DNA from 3 places in the Heyndrickxia sp. FSL K6-6286 genome. Region 3 is predicted to be linked to each of the others. Evidence: riboswitches for the same ligand, from Rfam matches in the RefSeq annotation. Region 3 holds a riboswitch; each other region holds the start of a gene.
The links. A riboswitch is a leader RNA that binds a small molecule or an ion and turns the genes downstream of it on or off. The one in region 3 is predicted to bind S-adenosylmethionine.
Positions count from the first base shown of each region.

Region 1: it holds a riboswitch for S-adenosylmethionine, as region 3 does, so the genes downstream of both, MHI39_RS02395 (methionine ABC transporter ATP-binding protein) here and MHI39_RS26035 (5-methyltetrahydropteroyltriglutamate--homocysteine S-methyltransferase) in region 3, are expected to answer to the same signal.
Region 2: it holds a riboswitch for S-adenosylmethionine, as region 3 does, so the genes downstream of both, MHI39_RS06925 (methionine ABC transporter ATP-binding protein) here and MHI39_RS26035 (5-methyltetrahydropteroyltriglutamate--homocysteine S-methyltransferase) in region 3, are expected to answer to the same signal.

Region 1 is NZ_CP152029.1:435,925-444,222, forward strand. Features, by position in the region: gene MHI39_RS02375 (hypothetical protein) at 29-262, shown strand; gene MHI39_RS02380 (spore germination protein) at 479-715, shown strand; gene MHI39_RS02385 (hypothetical protein) at 751-1,224, opposite strand; gene MHI39_RS02390 (L,D-transpeptidase) at 1,562-1,900, shown strand; SAM riboswitch class I at 2,047-2,165, shown strand; gene MHI39_RS02395 (methionine ABC transporter ATP-binding protein) at 2,250-3,275, shown strand; gene MHI39_RS02400 (methionine ABC transporter permease) at 3,265-3,927, shown strand; gene MHI39_RS02405 (MetQ/NlpA family ABC transporter substrate-binding protein) at 3,973-4,821, shown strand; gene MHI39_RS02410 (M20 family metallopeptidase) at 4,906-6,102, shown strand; gene brnQ (branched-chain amino acid transport system II carrier protein) at 6,407-7,726, shown strand; gene MHI39_RS02420 (LCP family protein) at 8,136-8,298, shown strand, end outside.
Region 2 is NZ_CP152029.1:1,410,465-1,418,762, reverse strand. Features, by position in the region: gene MHI39_RS06950 (cysteine desulfurase) at 1-1,038, opposite strand, end outside; gene sufD (Fe-S cluster assembly protein SufD) at 1,038-2,348, opposite strand; gene sufC (Fe-S cluster assembly ATPase SufC) at 2,366-3,151, opposite strand; gene MHI39_RS06935 (MetQ/NlpA family ABC transporter substrate-binding protein) at 4,079-4,912, opposite strand; gene MHI39_RS06930 (methionine ABC transporter permease) at 4,940-5,608, opposite strand; gene MHI39_RS06925 (methionine ABC transporter ATP-binding protein) at 5,601-6,632, opposite strand; SAM riboswitch class I at 6,739-6,844, opposite strand; gene MHI39_RS06920 (hypothetical protein) at 6,991-7,329, opposite strand; gene MHI39_RS06915 (MFS transporter) at 7,495-8,298, opposite strand, start outside.
Region 3 is NZ_CP152029.1:5,207,402-5,215,699, reverse strand. Features, by position in the region: gene phnW (2-aminoethylphosphonate--pyruvate transaminase) at 1-386, shown strand, start outside; gene phnX (phosphonoacetaldehyde hydrolase) at 383-1,225, shown strand; gene MHI39_RS26035 (5-methyltetrahydropteroyltriglutamate--homocysteine S-methyltransferase) at 1,483-2,601, opposite strand; SAM riboswitch class I at 2,710-2,809, opposite strand; gene MHI39_RS26030 (malate:quinone oxidoreductase) at 3,384-4,886, shown strand; gene MHI39_RS26025 (sigma-70 family RNA polymerase sigma factor) at 5,106-5,606, shown strand; gene MHI39_RS26020 (anti sigma factor C-terminal domain-containing protein) at 5,599-6,555, shown strand; gene MHI39_RS26015 (FMN-dependent NADH-azoreductase) at 6,776-7,423, shown strand; gene MHI39_RS26010 (transporter substrate-binding domain-containing protein) at 7,690-8,298, shown strand, end outside.

The DNA.
Region 1 (8,298 bases), 500 kb from region 3:
TTATTCCTTCCTAAAAGGGGGAGATTCGATGATATTTGCTCCAGTTACAATTAACTTTCAAACCTTAAAAGTAAATTCCCTTGATCATTCTGCAGTGTTAAATATGGGAACGAATCAATATTTAGATGTTTTTGTTTCATATAAGAGAAATCAAGGAATTGGTGAACAAAATGGTGATTTTGTTCAAATGCTACTACCAGTTTCAGCGGTAGCTGATTCAGATATTCTCGATTCACCATCGGTCAAAAATAGTCTTATATAAGGCTGTTGCCTTATAGTTTGTTGCCTTTGTAAAAGCCTAACTGCCGGCTTTTACACCCATAAAGGATTCAGCAATTTTAATGGAGTTTGTAGCTCTTTTGAAATGAAAAGCGCAGCGGTCTTCAGATGATAGTTATTTACTAAAACATTACTAAACTGCAAAATTGTTTAAGGAAAGAGCCAATATAAATGACAGAAGCTTTGAGAGTGGTTATCAATGTTCTTTTTCACACCAACAGTTGTAAATATGCTAGGCTTTAAGATTAATTCAGTGGATAATTCATCTGTAATTAATGCTGGCCCCGTTCAAGCCATTGACCAGTTTACTTCATATAAGCGGAACCAGGCATTCGGAGAACAGAATGGGGATTTTTCTTTAATGAATCTCCCCTTATCCTCTGTTGTTGATCCGGATATTAGTGATAGTGCAACTGCCAAAAACAGTTTTATTTAGTATATGGATGTGTAAAAGCACGATAATGAGTGCTTTTACACATGAAATATACTCTCAAGTACAACCAAAGGATCATAATATGGTCTTCCGAATTCGCTACCGGTATAGTAGAATTCAGGATTCTCCAGATAACTAAATAATGTGTTTTCCTTTTTTATTTCCCATTTTAACTGTTCTTCTTCAGTGTCAAACTGATATGATGCGGACCGTGTTGGTGTTTTGTATTTAACAGATATGGAGGCAATCGTTTCTCTATCCTTTAATATAAATATAGTCGGGTCGCCCTTTGAAAAAGCAGTAAACTCTAAGGAATCGAAAGCTGCGCGAACAGTCAAGTGACCTGCGTTTACAACAAGCCCTCTTTCTCTAAAATAATCTTCAAAGGCATCTAAAAAATCCTGAACTTTTTCTTTCAATATCGGTTGAATATTATTCTCCAATAATTTACTATTTAGTTCTTTTATTTTATTTAATTCGAATGTTAATTTTTCTAAATCACTTTTGCTCATGATTATCAAGCTCCTTATGATTGTTAAATATATTTTACCAAAAATTCTCCTCCATGATGTTATTTGTCTCTAATAGAATAGGTTAAGAATAAGAGAACCTTTCATGACACCGAGATAAGAACTACAAACTTCATAATAACACTGAACCTTTTATTAGGAGAAAAGCCGGCAATAGGGCTTTGCAAAGCAACAAACTATCTGAACAGCTTTTGGTTCAAAGGAAACGAGTCTTGAGGCATTGAAAATGATTGCATCTATTTGATACATACTAAATTTTTTTATGTCTATTGGTTCATTATCCATGAGTATGCATAATGTATGAATGGAGGTGGGGAAAGTGGCATATGAAATTCATGTATCAACAGCAAAACGCCGTTTGACATTGTTGAATGCCGGAAGAGTTGTCAAAACCTATCCAATCGGGGGGGGGAAGATGCTGACCCCTACACCTAAAGGGGTATATACAATCATCAATAAACAGCCAAATCCAGGAGGTCCATTCGGTATCATGTGGATGGGATTATCGAAGCCGCACTATGGAATACACGGGACTAATAATCCTGCCTCAATTGGGAAGCTGGTTTCACATGGGTGTATTCGAATGTACAATAAGGATGTTCTTTCCCTTTCGAAAATTGTTCCGATAGGCACTAAGGTGAGGATAAGCCGAAATTAGTGGTTAAAAAGTATCCACTAGGTCGAGTCCACAGACTTCATTCAAAAAAATTATTTAAGAAAAATAAAAAAAGATATTGACTTATATTATATTTCGGAATATTATTGAACATAATTAATTGAACAAAAATTAAATAAAATGACTATTACTTATCCAGAGAGGTGGAGGGACTGGCCCTGCGAAGCCTCGGCAACGGGTTTGCTATTTTGCAAATACCGTGCTAATTCCTGCAAGCTGATTGTTTTATCAGCTTGAAAGATAAGAAGTAGAGCGGTTAATATAAACCCTTCTTCTTATCTGTGTGCGGATAAGAAGAAGGGTTTTTTTGTTCTTGAGAGGAGAATACAACATGATTAAGTTTGAAGGTGTAAGTAAGGTTTTCCAGTCAAAAGGCAGAGAAGTTGCAGCTGTGCAGGATGTCTCCTTGTCGATTGAAAAAGGGGAAATATTTGGGGTCATCGGCTTCAGTGGAGCCGGGAAAAGTACCCTACTTAGGCTGGTAAATCTATTAGAACGACCAACAACTGGAAAAGTGATTGTCAATGATCAGGAAAATTTATCGCTTACAGAGAAGGAACTCAGGATGATGAGGCAAAGAATTGGAATGATCTTTCAGACCTTTAATCTATTTAACTCCCGAACGGTGTTTGGAAATGTTGCTTATCCATTAAAACTTGCGAAAGTGCCAAAACAGGAGATTAATCGTAGAGTAACAGAACTATTACAATTTGTAGGATTAGCAGATAAGGCGAAGTATTATCCTGAACAATTGTCTGGTGGTCAGAAACAGCGGGTAGGTATTGCAAGAGCACTTGCTACATCCCCAGATATTCTTATCTGTGATGAGGCTACCTCTGCATTAGATCCAGAAACTACTAGTGATATTTTGAATCTGTTAAAAAAGGTAAATGAAGAGTACAATGTGACCATTCTATTAATCACCCATGAAATGCAAGTCATTCGCAATATATGTGACAGAGTAGCAGTGATGGAAAACGGAAGGGTCATAGAGGAAGGATCGGTTTTTGATATTTTCACGAATCCAAAAACACAAACAACTAAGAATTTTATTAGTTCTGTTTTAAATGACAAAATCTCTTCTAAACTATTTGAAAAATTACGATCTAACCCATTAAGTCGCTTATACAGATTAGTTTTTACTGGGGAAGAGACAAGTAAACCGTTGCTTTCTGATATTGCGAAGTCCTATCAAGTAGATGTTAATATCATTTACGGCAATATTAGCGAGTTACAGGAAGTGCTTTTTGGCCAGCTTATCGTTGAATTACAAGGGACAGATCATGAAGTTGATAAGGCAGTGAAGCATTTAGAAAGATTTGTACAAATAAAGGAGGTTACAACTCATGCAAGTTGATTGGAGTACATTTTGGCCCAGAGTAGTGCAGGCATCGGGTCAAACAGTGACTATGGTTATTTTTACATTAATCTTTTCAACAATCATTGGAACGATTATTGGTTTACTCCTTTTCGTCACTCGAAAAGGCAATATTTTAGAAAATAAAACGGTATCTACTATCTTAAATATTTTAATAAATATTATTCGACCGATTCCATTTATTATTTTTCTCGTTGCCATTAGCCCAATTACTAGGATGGTGATGGGGTCAACCATTGGAACAGCTGCAGCTATCTTTCCGATGACAATAGCAGCATCCTTCGGAATTGCACGTGTGGTCGAAAACAATCTTGTATCCATCGATCCGGGAATTATAGAAGCAGCGAAGGCCATGGGGGCAGGTAAGCTACAAATTATCTTCGGGGTATTAATTCGTGAAGCCTTGGGTCCACTAATTTTAGGAATTACCTTTATCACCGTTGGATTAATTGATTTTTCAGCCATGGCAGGTACAGTAGGCGGCGGTGGCCTTGGAGATTTGGCGATGACCTATGGTTATCAACGCTTTGATACGCAAGTGATGATTGTGACAGTTGTGTTATTAATTATTCTTGTACAAATTGCTCAATTTGTTGGCAACTACTTAGCGAGAATTTTCCTTCGTAGATAAAAATAAAGCAATGATAAAAACATCATAAGAAAAGAGGAAATATAAATGAAAAAATCATTTTTACTAAGCATTATTGCAGTAATCACTCTTTCCCTTCTTGCTGCATGTGGCAAAGAAACTAGTGGAAAAGATAGTAAAGTCGTGACGATTGGAGTGACAGGATCGGACGGACAAATGTGGGATATTATTAAGGAAAAGGCAAAAAAAGAGGGTATAACAGTTAAATTGAAGGAATTCTCTGATTATACGATTCCAAATCAAGCACTAGCCGATGGAGATATCGATCTGAATGCCTTTCAGCATATAGCTTTTCTAAACCAATTTAAAGAAGAACATAACCTAGATATTACACCAATTGGAACTACACAAATCGCACCTATGGGAATGTTTTCTGATAAATATAAGAATCCTGATGACATCCCGACTGGAGGAGAAATTGCGATTCCTAACGACCCGTCAAATCAAGCACGTGCTCTATTATTATTACAATCAGCAGGTCTAATTAAATTAAAGGATGATTTTGGTCTATTTGGTGACCCAAGTGGGATTGTAGAAAATCCAAAGAAGCTTAAGATTACACCAGTTGTGGCGCAACAAACACCTCGTGTTCTAAAAGATGTTGCTGCATCAGTCATTAATAATGGGGTGGCCGGCCAAGCTGGTCTTAATATTACAAAGGAATCTATTTATCTCGAGGATCCAAATAGTGATTCGGTAAAGCCATATATTAATATTATTGCTGCACGAACAAAGGAAAAGGATAACAAAATCTATAAAAAAATTCTTGAAATTTATCATAGTAAGGAAGTAGAGGAAGCAATCAAAAAAGATACAAAAGGTGGATCAATCGTGGTTGATATGCCAATTAAAGATCTTGATGGGATTATTAAATAAGGACTAGTCGATTTTTTTAGCATTCACTACCTTTAATTCTGATTAAACATATATGAAAAACAAGAAATAGGAAGGGGAAAAATAATGACAATACAAACAGAAAGTTTAAGAGAAAGTATTGTAAAAAGCATTGAGGATTCAAAGGAGCTATACATTGAGGCAAGCCATAAAATTCACGAAAATCCTGAAATAGGAAATCAAGAGTTCTTTGCAGCAAAGACATTAACAGCTATTCTTGAAAAAGCTGGTTTCGAGGTAACTCGTAATGTTGCAGGGCATGAAACAGGATTTGTTGCACGAAAATCTTCAGCTAAAAAAGGACCTCGAATTGCATTTCTTGCCGAATATGATGCTTTGCCAGGCTTAGGTCATGCTTGTGGTCATAATATCATTGGTACGACAAGTGTAGCAGCGGGGATTGCCTTAGCTGAAGTAATTGATGAAACAGGTGGAGAAGTAGTAGTATTTGGGACACCAGCGGAAGAAGGAGGGCCAAATGGCAGTGCAAAAGGAAGCTTCGTTAAACATGGATTATTAGAAGGAGTTGACATTGCTTTAATCATTCATCCTTCTGGAAAAACAGGTATCACGACACCTTTTCTTGCTGTAGATCCGCTAGATTTTCATTTTTATGGAAAGGCAGCCCATGCATCTGGTTCGCCTGAAAAGGGAATTAATGCGTTGGATGCTGTTATCCAATTATTCAATGGAATCAATGCATTACGCCAGCAATTACCTACAGATGTGAGAATTCATGGTATCATTACACATGGTGGAGAAGCTCCAAATATCATTCCTGAATATGCATCTGCTCGATTCTTTATCCGTGCAAGTACATGGAAGCGTGCTGAAGAAGTATCTGAGAAGGTACGAAATATCGCTCAAGGAGCAGCACTTGCGACGGGAAGTACAGTAAAAGTTGAACGTTTCCAAAATGAGGTTCATGATTTCGTCATCAATGATACGCTCGATGAAGTAATAAAGAAAGAACTTGAATTACTAGGTGAAGTGGTATCGACAGAAAAGGAAAAAGGGATTGGATCTTCGGATGCTGGAAATGTTAGTCATGTTGTTCCGACCGCACATCCATATATTAAAATTGGCCCTGATGATTTAATTGGCCATACAAATGAATTTCGGGAATGTGCTAAATCAGAACTCGGGGATAAAGCATTAATTACGGGAGCGAAAGCATTGGCCTTTACTGGATATCAAATTTTAACAGAGCCTGGCTTACTGGAAAAAGTCCGTGCTGATTTTGAGGCACAATTAAAGAAGTAAGAAATGAACATTGAATATACTAATCTCTCGAGAGAGTAAATAAAAACAAAGGTGTAGGACATTTGTCTTACACCTTATTTTTATTGAAAATTAGTTTAGAGTTCCTTCAGAAATTATGATAAGATAACTTAGCTATAATATTTTTCTAAAACTATTTTTTCAAATATCGTTGCTATTTAGGGAATGTTAAAACGAATAAAAAGTTTGGAAGACCGACAAGTCCTTTCATTCCAAAATAGCCTTTTTGGAAAGGAAATATTAAGTAAATTTTGATTATTTAGTTGATTTTCTGGAGGAGAAACATTTGTCAAAGAAAGAATCATTTATGTTTGTGATAGCAGTTGGTTTTATGCTTTTTGCCTTGTTTTTTGGGGCGGGAAATTTAATATTTCCAGTTATGTTAGGTCAATCTGCGGGTTCTAATATTTGGCTAGCGAATGCAGGTTTTATTGTTACAGGAGTTGGTCTGCCATTACTAGGGGTATTGGCATTAGGTTATTCTGGGAAAAGTGATCTGCAAGCTTTGGCAAGTAGAGCACATCCTGTTTTTGGCCTTATTTTTACTACCGTGCTTTATTTAGCTGTTGGTCCACTATTTGCTATTCCGAGAACAGGAAGTGTTTCCTTTGAAATAGGTGTAAGACCATTTTTACCTGAAGCTGTTGGTTTTCTTCCATTATTAATCTTCACGATTATTTTTTTTGGAATGACCTGTTATTTTTCGATGAATGCATCAAAGATCGTTGATATTGTTGGGAAAATTTTAACGCCTTTACTCTTAATTTTTATAGCTATCCTTATTATTACAGCAATTATTCATCCAATGGGTGAGTTTCAATCCCCTACAAAACCTTATTTAAATCATTCATTCTTTAAAGGTTTTCAGGATGGTTATTTGACAATGGATACTTTAGCTGCTTTCGTTTTTGGAATTATCGTTATTCAGACGATTAAAGACAGGGGAATTGTAAGTAAAGGTAACATTATGATTACCTGTATAAAAGCAGGATTACTTTCAGCTATATTATTGGCCATTATCTATTCAGCACTTACTTATATTGGTGCAAGCAGTGTTAATGAACTTGGTTTGTTAGATAATGGTGCAACTATTTTAGCAGGTGTATCTAGTCATTATTTTGGTTCCTACGGAAAAATTTTAATAGGGTTCATTGTTCTAGCTGCGTGTTTAACAACTAGCATTGGGTTAATTACATCTAGTGCATCATATTTTCATAAACTATTCCCAAAAATTTCGTATAAGATGTTTTCAGTTATTTTGTCGATCATTAGTGCGATTTTTGCCAATGTAGGTTTAATGAAGTTAATTAGTATCTCCGAACCAGTATTAGTTGCTATCTACCCATTAGCTATTTGTTTAATTTTCTTAACATTCTTTCATTCAATGTTTAAGGGTAAATCTGAGGTTTATATAGGGAGTTTATTTTTGACCTTTATCATTAGTTTAATTGATGGCTTGAAAGAGGCGGGACTACATATAAGATCACTTGATCAATTATTAGAAGGTATCCTTCCTTTCTATTCAGTTGGAATGGGATGGCTGATTCCAGCGATTATTGGAGGGTTTTTAGGGTTTGTACTTTCTTATATAAAAAAGATAAGATAGAATAGAATGAATTGAAAAGGAATCACAACAGATTTCTTTTTTTTATAGCCTGTTTTCGTATCGTTTGTTGCTTTTGTAAAAGCCCAACTGCCGGCTTTTACTCCCAATAAAGGATTCTAGCGGTTCTTATGGGGATTGCAGTTCTTTTCTCAGTAAAATAAAACGTGTAGCGATGCTCAGACGATATTTATACTTATAACTTTACTTAAATAGCAACAATGTTTGAGAAAAGAGCCTTTTAATAAAAACTTTCTTGGATATAACAAATTTCCCTTAATTTCGTCACTTTTTTATCCAATTTTATCAAAAATAATATTTGTAGATGACAAACTTATGTTTTTTTAAGATAATATAAAGGCAATGCTAGTAATAGCATGATAATTAAAAAACAAAAAATTTGAGGGATTATATGAATTCTAGATATAAAAGAAAAAAAAGAAGAATACGTAAAAGAAGAGTGTTTCTCTTTATCGTTTTATTATTGATCTTAGGGGTTGTTGGCTATGCAGTAACTCAATACTATATAGGTAAAAACCAAGCTGGTGAAGGTTTTGAGAAACAAGAAAATGTTA
Region 2 (8,298 bases), 1.5 Mb from region 3:
ATCATGTGGGTGAACATCATCCAAATTAAAAGTTACTACCCCTGCACGTGCCATAGGATTAAGTGGTCCATAAACCGATAATCCATCAATCTCTTTGAGACGATTTAATGCATATTCAGCTAAATGATGTTCATGATTTAATATATTTTCCATACCAATCTCTTCAAGGAAATCGATTGCTGCACCTAAACCTATTGCACCAGCAATAATTGGGGTTCCACCTTCAAACTTCCACGGAAGTTCTTTCCAAGTTGAATCATATAGATCGACAAAATCGATCATTTCTCCTCCAAATTCAATTGGTTCCATGTTTTCAAGAAGTTGTTTTTTACCGTATAACACACCGATTCCAGTAGGTCCACACATTTTATGACCAGAAAATGCATAAAAATCACAATCGAGATCCTGGACATTTACTTTTAGATGAGGGGTACTTTGTGCACCATCTACTACCATAAATGCACCATTATCATGAGCGATTTTTGTTATTTCCTTGATCGGATTTATTGTACCAAGAACGTTAGAAACATGCATAATAGCAACTATTTTTGTCTTAGAAGTGACCGTATTGCGAACATCCTCAAGTGTAATTGTTCCATCTTCTTGCATTGGGACATATTTTAATGTTGCATGATTACGCTTAGCAAGTTGTTGCCATGGAATTAAATTACTATGATGTTCCATATAGGAGATGACAATCTCATCTCCCTCTTTTACATTATCACGTCCAAAGCTATTAGCAATGGTATTTATTGACGTAGTCGTTCCTCTAGTAAAAATAACTTCACTAGTAGAGCTGGCATTTATAAAACGGCGAACTTTTTCCCGTGCACCCTCATATTTATCCGTTGCTCTCGTACCTAGTGTATGCACGCCACGATGAACATTAGAATTATCCTCTTGGTAATACTTATTTAATGCTTCGATAACAGAATACGGCTTTTGAGATGTCGCAGCACTGTCTAAGTAAACAAGTGGATGTCCATTGACTTCTTGGTCAAGTATCGGAAATAATTTACGAATCTCCTTCGCATTCATTACTTAACTTTCCTTTCAATAACCTCAGTAAGAGCTCGTTTAACCCCTTCAATAGGCAATTGATTAACTACAGGAGCAAGGAATCCGTGAATAATTAGACGTTCTGCCTCTTTTTTAGAGATCCCACGGCTCATTAAATAGTAAAGCTGAATAGGATCAACACGACCAACAGATGCAGCATGTCCAGCCATAACATCATCTTCATCGATTAGAAGCATTGGATTGGCATCCCCACGCGCTTTTTCACTTAACATTAAAACACGTGATTCTTGTTCCGCGTCTGATTTAGATGCGCCGTGCTCAATTTTTCCAATTCCATTAAAGATGGATGAAGCAGAATCCTTCATTACTCCATGCTTTAAAATAAAGCCTTCTGTATTTTTTCCAAAATGAGTAATTTGAGTTGTAAAATTTTGAGTTTGACTTCCACGACCAACTACAACTGTTTTTGAATGAGAAGTTGAACCATCTCCCATTAAATTAGTTGTATTATTTGAAATCGTATCGCCATCATTCATCATTCCCAATGCCCATTCGATATTGGCATCACGATAAGCGACTCCACGACGATTGACATAAGTTGTCACACCTTCTGCCAAATTGTCAACAGAGCCATATTCTATCTTTGCATTACCGTTTGCAATAATTTCAGTAATGATGTTTGCAATTCCTTTTGCTTGATCATTGGTTGAAATATAGTTTTCAACATATGTTACTGAACTATTATCATCAGCAACTACCAATACATGGTTAAATAGAGGTGCCTCTGTGTGATCATGTACATAAACAGTTTGAATCGGCTCAGACACTTCTACATTTTTAGGAATATATAAGAATACTCCACCATTTACAAGTGCTGCATGTAATGCAGTTAATTTATGTTCATCAACTTTTACTGCATCCTTCATAAAATATTTTTGTACGAGATCTGAATGCTCTTTTACTGCAGTCAAAATATCAGTAAAAATCACGCCTTTTTCTTTTAGCTCTTCTGATAGAGCCACATAGGCAGGAGTTTGATTATGTTGAATATATAAGTTTTTATTTACATTTTCTACATCGATTAAAGATTTTACCGCTTCAGGAAGTACATCTAGTGATTGATACGTACCACTTTCAATCGAATGCTTTGTAAATTGAGTAAAATTCCATCTTGTAATTCTAGTTTTATCAGGATTTGGCATAGGTAGCTCTTCTGCTTGAGCTAATGCTTGAATTCGAAGTTCTGTAAACCACGCTGGTTCACTGTTTCCTTCTGAGAAGGAGCGAACATAGTCCTGATCCACTGAAAGATTTGTTTCTACAGTCATGTTAAGTCCTCCTAACTTTATGCTTCTTGCCCTACTGTTTCGTCTTCAATACCAAGTTCGTGTTTAATCCAGTCATATCCCTCAGCCTCTAAACGTTGTGCTAATTCTGGACCACCGGATTTAACTACACGTCCTTGCATCATTACATGTACATAGTCAGGAGTAATATAGTTCAATAAGCGTTGGTAGTGAGTAATGATTAAGCAACCAAATTCACTGCTGCGCATTTCATTGATTCCTTTAGAAACAACTTTCAATGCATCGATATCTAAACCAGAATCAATTTCATCAAGAATTGCAATTTTTGGTTCAATCATCATTAATTGAAGAATTTCATTACGTTTTTTCTCACCGCCAGAGAATCCTTCATTTAGATAACGTTGTGCCATATTTGGATCCATTTCAAGTAATTCCATCTTTTTATCCATCTCGCGAATGAATTTCATTAATGAAATTTCATTTCCTTCTTCGCGACGAGCATTGATAGAAGAACGTAAAAATTCAGCATTTGTTACACCGCTAATTTCACTTGGATATTGCATCGCTAAGAAAAGACCAGCACGTGCTCTTTCATCAACTTCCATTTCTAAAACATCTTTACCATCTAGTGTAATACTACCTTTTGTTACTGTATATTTAGGATGTCCCATTATCGCAGATGATAAAGTGGATTTACCAGTTCCGTTAGGTCCCATAATTGCGTGGAATTCTCCACCTTTAAGCTCTAAATTAACGCCCTTTAAAATCTCTTTTCCTTCGATCTCAACATGAAGATCTTTAATGATAAGTGTAGAACCTGCCATGATTATACCTCCGTTGTATATTAAAAATTTCAAAATCTCATTCTCAATTTATTCTCATTATAATCTTATAACAAATTAAAATTATTATCAATAGAGAAAGTCTGCTGTGGGACTTTCTTGAAAGGAGAAAGTCTGCTCTAGGACTTTCCTATGTACACACATTCTATTTAGTTTTTTCCCTCCCACCATTCTTCATTCTCTAATTCACTATATTATGTATTTTAAAATGGGCAAAAACCAGTGTTTGATACACTGGTTTTTGCTATCATTATTATAAGCTATTTAGCATTTTTCGTCCAAGGTCTGCAACCATCCGCTGGGAACGAACGTATTCCCTCTCTCTCCTTTTTTCCACAAGCATTCTTACTTTGTGCTTTTGTTTGTACACCTCGTAACCGACTCCATGTGCCCCATGCAACGCCTTTTCCATATCATTTGTGTACTGTAACTCAAGAGAGTTAATAACGAATCATTCCTTCCATTTTTTGTTTACGGTCTTTATGATAACAAAGATTTTCTATCTTAACAAAAAGGATATGGCGGATTAATAAAGCATCTCCTTCTATATTCATGAGTCATGGTAAAAAACTTTATTAATTACTTAATAATGATCTTAAATGCTTCAAAATAATAGCTAGTTTCGAGGAGATGTATGAAGTGTTCACTTTATAATAGGAAACAGGAATGAACTTTTTAGATTCGCACAAAAGAGGGGGCATTTCGCTCAAAATTTTCTTGATTCGCACGAAATCCATCTTGATTTGCACGAATTCTATTCTTGTCCCCTGATTCGCACAAAAACAATTGTGATTTGCACGAAATTAAATATGATTCGCACGATATGACTCTTTTTCGCACCAAATATTTTTGAAACTGATTTGCCAATAATAAAAGCTCCGGAAAAAAATTCCGAAGCTTTTTACTATATTATTTACCTGAGACTGGAACAACTGACCCTTTCCACTCTTTTTTAATAAAATCTTGGATTTCTTTAGAATGTAAAACTTCAACTAATGTTTTAATTGATTTTTTGTTTTCATCACCTTTACGTACAGCGATCACATTTACATATGGTGAGTCGTCTCCTTCAATGGCGATAGAATCTTTTTTCGGATTCATACCTACATCAATAGCAAAGTTGGAGTTGATAACAACTGCATCTCCCTCTCCATTATTATATGCTGTAGTTAAGAAGGCTGGATCATATTCATAATCAAATTTTAATTTTTTTGGATTTTCAGCAATATCTTTAATCGTTGCCTCATCCTTATTTACACCATCTTTAAGCTTAATTAAGCCTTTTTCTTCAAACAATGTTAGAATACGACCGTGATCAGCGACAGAATTACTCATTAATATTTTAGCACCATCCGGAAGTTCATCTAGAGATTTATATTTTTTTGAATAAATCCCCATCGGTTCAATATGAATGCCACCTGCATTTACAAAGTCATATCCAAATTCTTTGATTTGTTTTTCTAAATAAGGAATATGTTGAAAATAGTTAGCATCTAAATCTTTTCCATCTAATGCTTTATTCGGTAAAACATAATCTGTGAACTTCTCAATTTTAAGATTGATGCCCTTTTTCTTCAAAATAGGCTTTGCTTGTTCCAAAATCACTGCATGCGGAGTATTTGAAGCTCCTACTACTAAAGTTGTTTCTTTACCATCGCCTTTTGATTTTTCATCTGAAGAACCACAGGCCGCTAATCCAAACACAAGCAATGCTGCAAAAAGTATACCTAACCATTTTTTCATTTGTATTTCCTCCTCTTTAATATGAAGTTATCGCTTATCTATTTTTCTTGTAATTAAATCTCCAATCATCTGGATGATGAAAACGATAATTAAAATTATAATTGTAGCTACAAAAGTAACATCTGTACGATTTCTTTGGAAACCATCTAAATAGGCTAGATTTCCTAATCCGCCGGCACCAATTGCACCTGCCATTGCGGTATACCCTACAATAGCAATGGATGTAACAGTTATACCTGAAACAATGGCCGGCATTGATTCTGGTAATAATACTTTAAATATAATGGTACTCATCTTGGCACCCATAGCCCTCGCTGCTTCAATAACGCCTTTATCGACTTCTCTTAGACCAATCTCCACTAATCTTGCATAAAAAGGTGCCGCACCTATAATCAATGCAGGTAAAGCTGCTTCTGGCCCAATTATGGAACCGACAATTGTTTTAGTAAATGGAATTAAAAGAACAATTAATATAATGAAAGGAATCGAACGAAAAACATTAACAATTGCTGAGATAATTGTGTTTATTGCACGGTTTTCCCATAAACTTCCTTTCGCTGTAAAAAACAATAACAAACCTAATAATATTCCGATTACAAATGTTGCAATCACGGACCAGAATGACATATATATAGTTTCTTTAGTGGCATCCCACATAGAAACCCAATCTACGTTTGGAAAGTATTTCTCAAGCATCTGCCTTCATCACCTCTAGCTCAATCTCCTGTTGTTTTTGTAAATAAGTTAATCCCTTATTTATTTCTTCTTCCTCACCATCTACATGAATGAACAATGTCCCATATGATCCATTCTGTGTTTGTGAGATGTTGCCCTGAATAATATTTACAGAAAGAGAATAATTCCTAATAAGATCAGTTATAATCGGTTGTTCAGCAGAACCTCCAATAAAAGTAATCTTCACTAATCGTCCACTTGAATACATATTTAATAGTTGTTGTACTGTTTCATGGGTATCTTCAGGTTCTGTGAGTTGTCTAACGAAACGTTTTGTTATTTTCTCTTGAGGTTTTCTAAACACATCAAGTACGCTTCCCATCTCAACAACCTGACCATTTTCCATAACAGCAACTCGATGGCAAATTTTCCTAATCACATGCATTTCATGGGTAATTAGCACAATCGTTAATCCAAGTCTTTTATTAATATCCACTAATAGATCCAAAATAGAATCTGTAGTCTGTGGGTCCAATGCAGAAGTCGCCTCATCACATAAAAGTACTTGAGGGTCATTTGCTAAAGCACGGGCAATACCTACACGTTGCTTTTGTCCACCACTAAGCTGTGAAGGGTATGCTTCTTCCCTTCCATCTAATCCAACAAGCTTAATTAATTCGTCTACTTTTTTTCTACGCTGCTGTTTTGATACACCCGCGATTTCAAGAGGAAAAGAAATATTTTCCCTAACAGTACGTGACCAAAGAAGATTAAAATGCTGAAATATCATTCCAATGCCTTGTCTTGCTTTTCTTAGCTCTGCACCCTTTATACTTGAAATTTCCTTCCCAGCTACATGAATCTTACCCGAGGTTGGAATTTCTAGACCATTTAACATACGGATTAACGTACTTTTCCCGGCACCTGAATAGCCAATAACACCAAAAATTTCACCTTTATTTATATCAATGTTAATGTCATTAACTGCTGTAACTTCTCCATTTTTTGTAGAAAATATTTTTTTTACTTTTTGAACGGTTATCATGCTGTCCACCTCACTTGTATATGACGCCTAGTATTCCAATAATCTGGGCAAAATAAAATGCCTTTCTGCAAAATGACAGAAAGGCATGAATAATTATGAAACCTTCCTCTCATCTTCCAAAGTTAAAAACTTTGTGTGAATTGGCACCATTTCAGATATCTGACGGTTGCCGGGCTTCATAGGGCACATCCCTCCACCTCTCTTGATAAGAGCACATATATATGTAATTGTTAATCTTTCAAACAAAAAATCCCGTTATTAAACTTTCAATATCAAAGACTTAATTTAGTACAAAAGTCATTCTATCATGATGGTTAATGACTGTCAACAAAAAATCACAAGAAATATAGTTCTCCATTCATGCAATCTGATAGTCTTTACTTAGCCATAAAATCGATTCAAGTAAAAGTGATAAGCGATAGGAGCCATATAATGTAAGTTCGTTATTTTTCACTAATTGACTTAAGCGAATATGACCATTTAAAAGATGACATAGTATTGGTTTGGAGGCATGTATTTCTAAATTCGATTCGCCTATATCTTTTTTCATTATAGAACAGCTATTTTTAGAAATATACAATCCCCATTCCTCTTTATCGCAAACAAATTTTATCATAATAGGACGGTTTGGAAATAAGGCATTCAAATGTTTTCGATTATCCAACTCTTGAATCAGTCTTTCAAAAAATGAATCCACAAAGATCACCCATTTCTCGTTTATCTTTTATACACTTATTCATTTTTTGAATAGAAAATCCTCTATCTATCGTTCTACAATTTTTTCAAGATATAAAATACATAAAAAATTCTTGTCGAATAAAATCATTATCTATTTATTTCCCAAGAAATTTGTCATAAGTATTTATACTACTTTTGAAATAGGAGGATGATCTTTTTTGCTTCCAAAAGATTTAAAGACAATAAAAAAGTAGATCGACCCCACTAAATATAAAAAACATGTGATTGAAAAAACAATGGCGTAGCCATTATAAGAACCATTTCGTGAAACAATTCCCATTGAAACTGGCCCCATCAACGCCCATCCTAAATTAAATACCATTTGATTGACAGAGTTTGCAAGACCCTTCACTGAATTATCAACTTTAGACATCATTAATGACATTTGAATTGGATTTCCTGCATTCATTAAAGCCTGCCTGAATAAAAACCCAATTGCTGCAAGTAATAAACTATGAGTAAATCCCGTTAATAATAAAAATGGGAGAGAAGCCAATTGCAAAAAGACAACTGCCTTAACCTCCCCTACTTTACTTACTACAAATGGACCAATAAACATAGCGATGGCGGTTGCTGCCTGCCCCATCGAAATAATAAATCCAATCGTTGTATTTGAAGCATTAAATCGATCAGCAAAGTATAAATTTAAATAAGGGATTACAAGTCCTGCACCAAAACCGATTAATAATTGTGCAATGGCAAAAAAGATGATTAATTTAAGACTTTCCTTTTGTTCTTTGAATGAAATGAAGCGCTTATTATTATTTTTATCGTTGTTTACATCTGTTTTCATTTCCTTCAGTCTCATTATTGGCAATATTCCGATCAAAAATATAACTGCGCCAATTATTAAAGTAATCCGAATACTAATAATCGGACTATAGATCCATTCAAGTAAGTCAGAAAGTACTCCCCCAAATATATTTCC
Region 3 (8,298 bases):
GGCGCTACACCTCACCAACACATGTAGTGGCTGCCTTTTCTAAAGCAATTGATGAATTAATAGAAGAAGGCGGCATTCCAGCAAGATTTGCCCGGTATCAAACTAATAATCGTATGTTAAGAGAGAGACTTGCCAAGATAGGAATTCATGCCTATATTACAGATGATAAACAATCGCCGATTATTACAACCTTTCTTTTCCCAAATGAGAAATTCAACTTTGAAGAATTCTATTCCTATACAAAGGAGAGAGGCTTTGTCCTCTATCCAGGAAAACTAACCGATATAGATACCTTCCGCATTGGGAATATTGGTGAAATTTATGAAGAAGATATCCTAGCATTGTGTGAAATTATTGAAGAATATATGGGAGTGATGGTAAAGTGAATAAAATTGAAGGAGTAATTTTGGATTGGGCAGGAACAACGGTGGATTTCGGCTGCTTTGCACCAGTAAATGTATTTATTGATATTTTTAAACATGCAGGTGTTGATGTGACAATGGAGGAAGCAAGAGCACCGATGGGATTGCTTAAGATTGACCACATTCGTGCCATGCTGTCGATGCCTAGAATCTCTCATTTATGGAAGGAGAGATTTGGCAGAGAGTTTAATGAACAAGATGTAGAGAAATTATATGCTGAATTCGAGCCTGCACTCATGTCATCCTTAGCTGAGTATACAGATCTCATTCCTGAGGTGATTGAGGCCGTTCAAACTTTAAGAAGCCAAGGATTGAAAATCGGTTCAACAACAGGTTACACACAATCCATGATGGATGTTGTTGTACCTAATGCACACAAAAAAGGGTATAGTCCAGATTTTTATATCACTCCTGATGGTACCAATTCTCTGGGAAGACCTTATCCTTATATGATTTATCGAAACATTGAAGCATTGAAATTATCAGCATCCTGGAAGGTAGTAAAAGTTGGAGATACGACCTCAGACATAAAAGAGGCGGTTAATGCTGGCGTTTGGTCAGTCGGCGTCATAATAGGTAGTTCCGAAATGGGGCTAAGTTTATCTGAATATGATGCCTTATCCGAGGTAGATCAAGAGAAGGCCATCTCTAGAACAGAACAAACTTTTTTACAAAGCGGGGCAGATTTTACAATAAAAACAATGGGAGAACTACCTGAATTAATTGAAAAAATTAACAGTCTTATCTCGGAAGGTAAGAAGCCTAGTGCAGGTTTAACGTACTTAGTGGAGGGGATTTATTGAAATCAATATCAAAAAAGAATAAGATATTTATTTTATTATTTATAATGCTTTAATGTGTTGCTTGCTTCTTTGATATTAAATATAAAGGATTATTCTTCCAACTACTACCTAATTCGATTCAATCATATTTAGCCGGTTTTTTTTAATAACCTCTTTTGTAAAATTAATTTCTTTCCTAGCTAGCCTTGATGGAGAAGCTCTGATGAGTAATAAAAGGACCGGGCATTTTTTGCCCGGTTTATCTTATGTAAGTGAAACTATTGTCCCCAGACCTCTTTTGCGATACGTACTACATGGCGTAATTTACTCCATTGTTCTTCTTCTGTTAGGATATTTCCTTCTTCAGTAGAAGCAAATCCACATTGCGGACTCAAACAAAGTTGATTAATATTCACATATTTTGTTGCTTCTTTAATCCGTCCTATAATTTCATCTTTATCTTCGAGTTCAGGAGTTTTAGATGTGATGAGTCCCAATACCACATGTTGATCTTTAATGAATCGTAATGGTGTAAAATCTCCAGATCGTTCATTATCATATTCTAAGAAGAAGGCATCTACATTAACACGTGAAAATAACTCTTTTGCAATGGGTTCATATCCACCTTGATACAGCCAGGAAGATTTGAAATTTCCACGACAAATATGCAGGGTAATTGCCATATCCTCGGGTTTGTTGGCTACAGCTTCTACAGTAATATCAGCAAATTTTTTCACAAGCTCATCCGGATCGAATCCTTGTGATTTTATTTTATCTCGGAAAGCATCACTGAACAATGCTCCCCAGCTTGTATCATCTAATTGTAAATAGCGGCAACCTGCATCATAAAATGTTTGAATGGCATCTTGATACACTTTAATAATATCGTTAGCTACCTCATCAAATGAAGGATATGAAGGATTATTTAAATATGGTTCACTTCCAACTACACCCGAGTAGAAAATCATATTAGGGCCTGGAATTGTAATTTTCGCAATATGATCACCGGCAATGCTTTTCAAATACGTGAAGTCTTCTAAAAAAGGATGATCCTTAGGGAAACTTAATTTCGAATCAACTGTATATGCTTCTGCCTTATTCATCGCTCCATTAAATGCACCAGTGATGTCTATTTCATAAACACGAATCCCCTCAATAGCTCTGATAAAATCTAAGTGCCACCATCTTCTTCTGAATTCACCATCTGTCACTGCCGTTAGTCCTACTTCTTTTTGCTTTTCAACAATTCTAGCAATCTCAATGTCTTCTAATGCACGTAATGCTTCCTTCGTTATTTGGCCATTCTTATATTGAGCCCTGGCATCTTTAAGTGCTTGTGGACGCAAGAAGCTCCCAACATGGTCTGCTCTAAATGGTGCTTTCTTAATTGTATTAATCAAATTGGACAACCCCTCTAAAGTTAAATTAGTTTTTTTCTTAGCTTTTTCAGGGTACAAAAAAACCCTTCTTAAAAAAGAAGAGATTAAAATCATGGATAATTACTCTTCTTATCTTCAAGCAAAACGCTACTGGAATTAGCACAGTACAAAAATGTCTGTTGCTGAGATATCTCAGGGCCAGTCCCTCCATCTCTCTAAATAAGAAAGTGACAAATTTAATTATTAATTATCAATTTACCTGTATATTCAGAGAATGTCAATTTTCCGGTGCGAATAAGTATGATGGAACTCATATTCATCATATGGGAAGGGGCTTTTATTGAGGGAAACGTTATCTCGGTATACAAATAATCAGTTTATTCAAGAAGAAAAGGAAAGAACTATTAGTGGACTCCTGCAAAATTATCATATTCATAATCAAAGAGAGGTCATATAGTAAAGAACATTTTAGTTGTGATGAGTGGTTTTGTTTATTTATATTAATATAATTTTTTGGAGTCGACGATCGATTATGACTAGAACCATTCCGATAAATGGAGCCAAAAACAGGTTAAATGATGTGGATTGTTTCTCCATTTTTTACGTAATTTTAGATATCTTATCACTCTCATACAATAGTGATATTTAAATCTATAAATAATAGTGATATACTATAATTAGGAATGAATTGATACAGAAAAGGTGTGTGTGATCAGGTCGCGCCTTGGCTTGCTTGTTACGCCGAAGAAGGAGCGTCTACATCCTTTTTTGCAAATCTAACGGTATAAGGGACGATAAAAATGAGTAACAGACAAACTAAAACAGACGTTATCTTAATTGGTGCCGGAGTCATGAGCGCGACTTTGGGATCATTACTGAAAGAATTAGCACCGCAATGGGAAATTAAAGTATTTGAGAAACTAGCAAATCCAGGGGAAGAAAGCTCTAACGAATGGAATAATGCGGGTACAGGGCATTCTGCACTGTGTGAGCTTAATTATACAACTGAAAAAGCTGATGGATCTATCGATATTACGAAAGCGATTAAAATCAATGAGCAGTTTCAGCTTTCAAGACAGTTTTGGTCTTATCTTGTAAACCGTGAACTGATTCATAATCCACAAGACTTTATCATGCCAATTCCTCATATGAGTCTAGTCCAAGGGGAAAAAAATGTAACGTTTTTGAAAAAGCGTTTTGAAGCGCTTTCAAATAATCCGTTGTTTCAAGGAATGGAATTCTCTGATGATCCGGATAAACTAAAGGAATGGATTCCACTTATTATGGAAGGTCGTACCGATAATGAACCAATAGCAGCAACCAAAATTGACTCTGGAACAGATGTTAACTTTGGTGCTTTAACACGCATGTTATTTGACCATTTAAAGAGTCTAGACGTTGAGATTAACTATAAGCACACGGTAAAAGATATTAAACGTACAAACGAAGGCTTATGGGAAGTGAAAGTACACAATATTGAAAGCGGTAGTACTGAATACCATACAGCTAAATTTGTCTTTATCGGCGGTGGAGGCGGAAGTCTACCATTATTACAAAAAACCGGAATTCCCGAATCTAAGCATATCGGAGGCTTCCCGGTCAGTGGCTTATTTATGGTTTGTAATAATCCTGAAATTGTTGAACAGCATCATGCAAAGGTATATGGTAAAGCGAAGGTTGGCGCACCTCCAATGTCTGTTCCACATCTTGACACACGATATATCGACAATAAGAAATCATTGTTATTTGGACCATTTGCCGGCTTTTCACCGAAGTTTTTGAAAACGGGTTCAAACTTAGATTTAATCCTTTCTGTAAAACCTAATAATGTATTGACGATGTTGGCGGCAGGCTTCAAAGAGATGGCATTAACAAAGTATCTAATCCAGCAAGTATTGTTATCGAATGAAAAGCGTTTGGAAGAGCTAAAAGAGTTTATCCCGAATGCTAAACTTGAGGATTGGGATATCGTCGTTGCTGGACAACGTGTGCAAGTAATTAAAGATACGGAGACAGGCGGTAAAGGTACACTACAATTTGGTACCGAAGTTGTTACTGCATCGGATGGTTCGGTAGCTGCATTGCTTGGTGCTTCACCGGGTGCTTCTACTGCTGTTCATGTTATGCTTGAAGTATTAGAAAAATGCTTCCCGCAATACATGATGGAATGGGAGCCGAAACTAAAAGAAATGATCCCTTCTTATGGTATGTCTTTAATGGAAAATCCAGAGCTTTTACAAGAAATTCATACCTCAACAGCACAAGCACTTGGGCTAAGTCAACAAGAATTAGCTTATAGTTAAGAACGAATAAAGAATCTTTGATCTATCATTAGATTAAGGATTCTTTTTTTGTGTTTAGAGAGGTAAAAATTTATGATGAAGAACATTTGTGTGAGTTTAATAGTTGGTTTTGTCGTGCTAGAGGATCATTGTCTTTCATAACCGAAATAAAGTAAGTTATTTTAGAAGTTTTTGTTAACCTTTTAGGGATTGAAACGTTTTAATGGTGGGAGGTCCGAAATGAATGATTCCATGATGGGAAAAAAACTTAACGAAGTACTAAAATTTGTTTACTCTTATCTATTAAAAATGGGTGCTTCAAAGGAAGATGCAGAAGATATTATTCAAGATACTGCATATAAATTCTTACAATATATTGATTCTGTCGGAATTTCTAATGTACAAAGCTGGCTGTTTAGAGTAGCAATTAATCAATATTATGATATGACCCGAAAGAATTCTAGACGGAGAGAAATTTTATTGTTCAACTTACAAGAATTATTTGAGGAAGAGACGCCAGAAAAATTACTTTTACAAAGTGAATTAGAGAAAGACATCCATGAACTGTTAAACAAATTAAAACCGAAGCATCGTCAATTACTTCTTCTTAAATATAGTACCGGATTGAAAATAAATGAAATAGCAGATCTATTAGGTATGAAAGTAGGATCGGTTAAGACAATTCTACACAGAGCCAGGTGCGAATTTATTGAACAATATAGGAGGTATGGTAATGAATAAAGAAAATGAATTTTTACCAAAAGATTTAGAGTTTGAGAAATTAGTAAAAAAGGCAAAGAGACGTTCAATGACAAAAATGGTGTTGATTTCATTAATTATAAGCTTAATCGTATTTACTGGTTTATATCTTATGGGTGATAAGATTATGAATATGAAAATAGAAAATGAATTTATAATGGATTCAACTTGGAATGAGATTTTAGGAGCAAATGTTGAAGAAGTAAAGGGAACAACTTATAACTATTCTCCAATATCAGCAACAGCAAAAACAAAATTAGTTAAGAAAGTTGGAGGGGTTCCAATACCGTGGGGGGAAAAAGAAAGAGTCTTTACTATTTTGGGAACGTCGAGATTGATTACGGATGTTCCACCGAGATCAGGTAGTATAAGGGATGAACGTATCCCTTTATATTACCAAGGAGAAAGAGTCATTGAATTCTATCACCCAGACGTTATATATAAGGAGATTTTTGATGATAGAGATTTGTTGAATCAAATTGATGATAACAAAGTTGTTGAAATGGCATTTTCATTTAATAAGGGATATTCAATCGAAGAAGTTGAGAAAATTTTTAAAGATCAATTAGCATGGTATTGGGTAGATACCTATAGTAAAAAGGATACAAAGGAGTATAGCAAGTTAAATGAAGAGAATTCAAGTGGATACACCATAAATGGATTTGAAGCATATGGATTTAAATATAATAATCGTTCAGCATCTACTTTTATATCTAATCTTCAATTGATTAGATCAAAAAGTGGAGAGTATCAAGAGGAAGCAACTGAAATTTATAATAACATTACGAATAACGGTAGGGATAAATTGACACCCAAGAACCTTAAAATTATTGGTGTCGTAGTTACAGGAAAACCAAGTGATTTAAAAAAGTATAATGACACATCTATCATTCGAGGTGCTATGTTAGGGGCAACAACCGATCAGTATTAAAATGATAGAAAAAGGGTTTTCCCTTTACAGAGAGGAAAGCAAATGTATCCATTTTACAATGGATTAGTATAGGAATTTTTGGTGGAGCAGAATTCCAAACAAATTCATATGAGGGTGTTATAATAAGTATTTGGAAAGTATAAAGCAATGCTATCCAAATACAAAAATTTATTTTAACTATTATATTTTTTATTTCAATATAATAATAGGAGGCTCTTTTATGAATGTTTTAGTTGTTAAAGCAAATAACCGCCCAGCAGCAGAGGGTGTTTCCAGCAGAATGTATGAAACTTTTATGGACGCATTAAAAGGTGCGAAAAATTTGAATGTGACTACATATGATGTATTCGCTGAGGATACACCTTATTTTGGTCAAGATATATTTAATGCTTTTGGAAAAGTGAATAACGGTGGAGAATTAACTGATGTGGAACAACGTCTCTTAAACGCGAAACAAAAAGCAATGGATGCGTTATCTGCTGCAGATGTAGTTGTATTTGCATTCCCATTATGGAATTTAACTATTCCAGCTAAATTACAAACTTTTATCGATTATGTATACGCTGCTGGATTTGCATTTAAATATGATGCTGATGGTAACATGATTCAATTAATGACGGATAAAAAAGCCATTTTCTTAAATGCACGTGGCGGAATTTATTCTACTCCAGAAATGGCACAGATGGACATGTCTGTTAATTATATGCGTAACGTATTTGGTGGTATATTTGGTATGGAAATTATCGATGAAGTCATTATTGAAGGTCATAATGCTATGCCTAATAAAGCAGAAGAAATCATTCAAGAAGGATTACGTAAGGTTACAGAGGCTGCTAATAAACTAGCAAATCAAGTGGCTTTAGTGTAAATTTTTCTGTATGCAAGTAAAAATACTGATCGTACTTTGAGATCAAAGTTATTCGATAAGAAGTAAACGTCAATATGAGATGATTAACCAGCAAAGCTCATTTGACTCCCAAAAATAGAATTTAATCATAATAGAAAAGGCTTGAGTTTGACTCAGGTCTTTTTTTTATTTTAGAACTACTTGAACAAATTAGAAAATTTAGATAATATCAAAGATAGGCACATAAATTATTAATATACGGACGAATCGGGGGGAGAAAGGTATTTATGAGAAAAAAACGATTAGTTTTTATGGCAATCTCCTTAACAATTATACTGCTATTAGCAGGATGTGGTACTAGCGAAAAGGAAACGGTGGGGACAAAAACAACAGATAAAGAAACATTTAAAGTAGGTCTTGAAGCTGGGTATGCTCCATTCAACTGGACACAGAAAGATGATTCTAATGGCGGAGTAAAAATTGATGGTAGTGCAGAATATGCAGGTGGTTATGATGTGGAGATTGCTAAAAAAATAGCTGAAGGTTTGGGAAAAAAACTTGTAATCGTTAAAACCGAATGGGATGGCCTTGTTCCAGCATTAACTTCTGGAAAAATCGATGCCATCATAGCAGGAATGTCACCAACAGCAGAGCGCAAAAAGACAATCGATTTCTCGGATATCTACTATAAATCAAATTTAGTGATGGTCGTTAAAAAAGGTGGGAAATATGAGACAGCAACTTCTATTCAGGATTTCAGTGGCGCTAAAATAACAGCTCAATTAAATACATTCCACTATTCAGTCATTGATCAAATTAAAGGTGTAAATAAGCAGCCAGCAATGGATAATTTTCCGGCAATGAGGGTAGCGCTGGAATCAGGAGTCATTGATGGA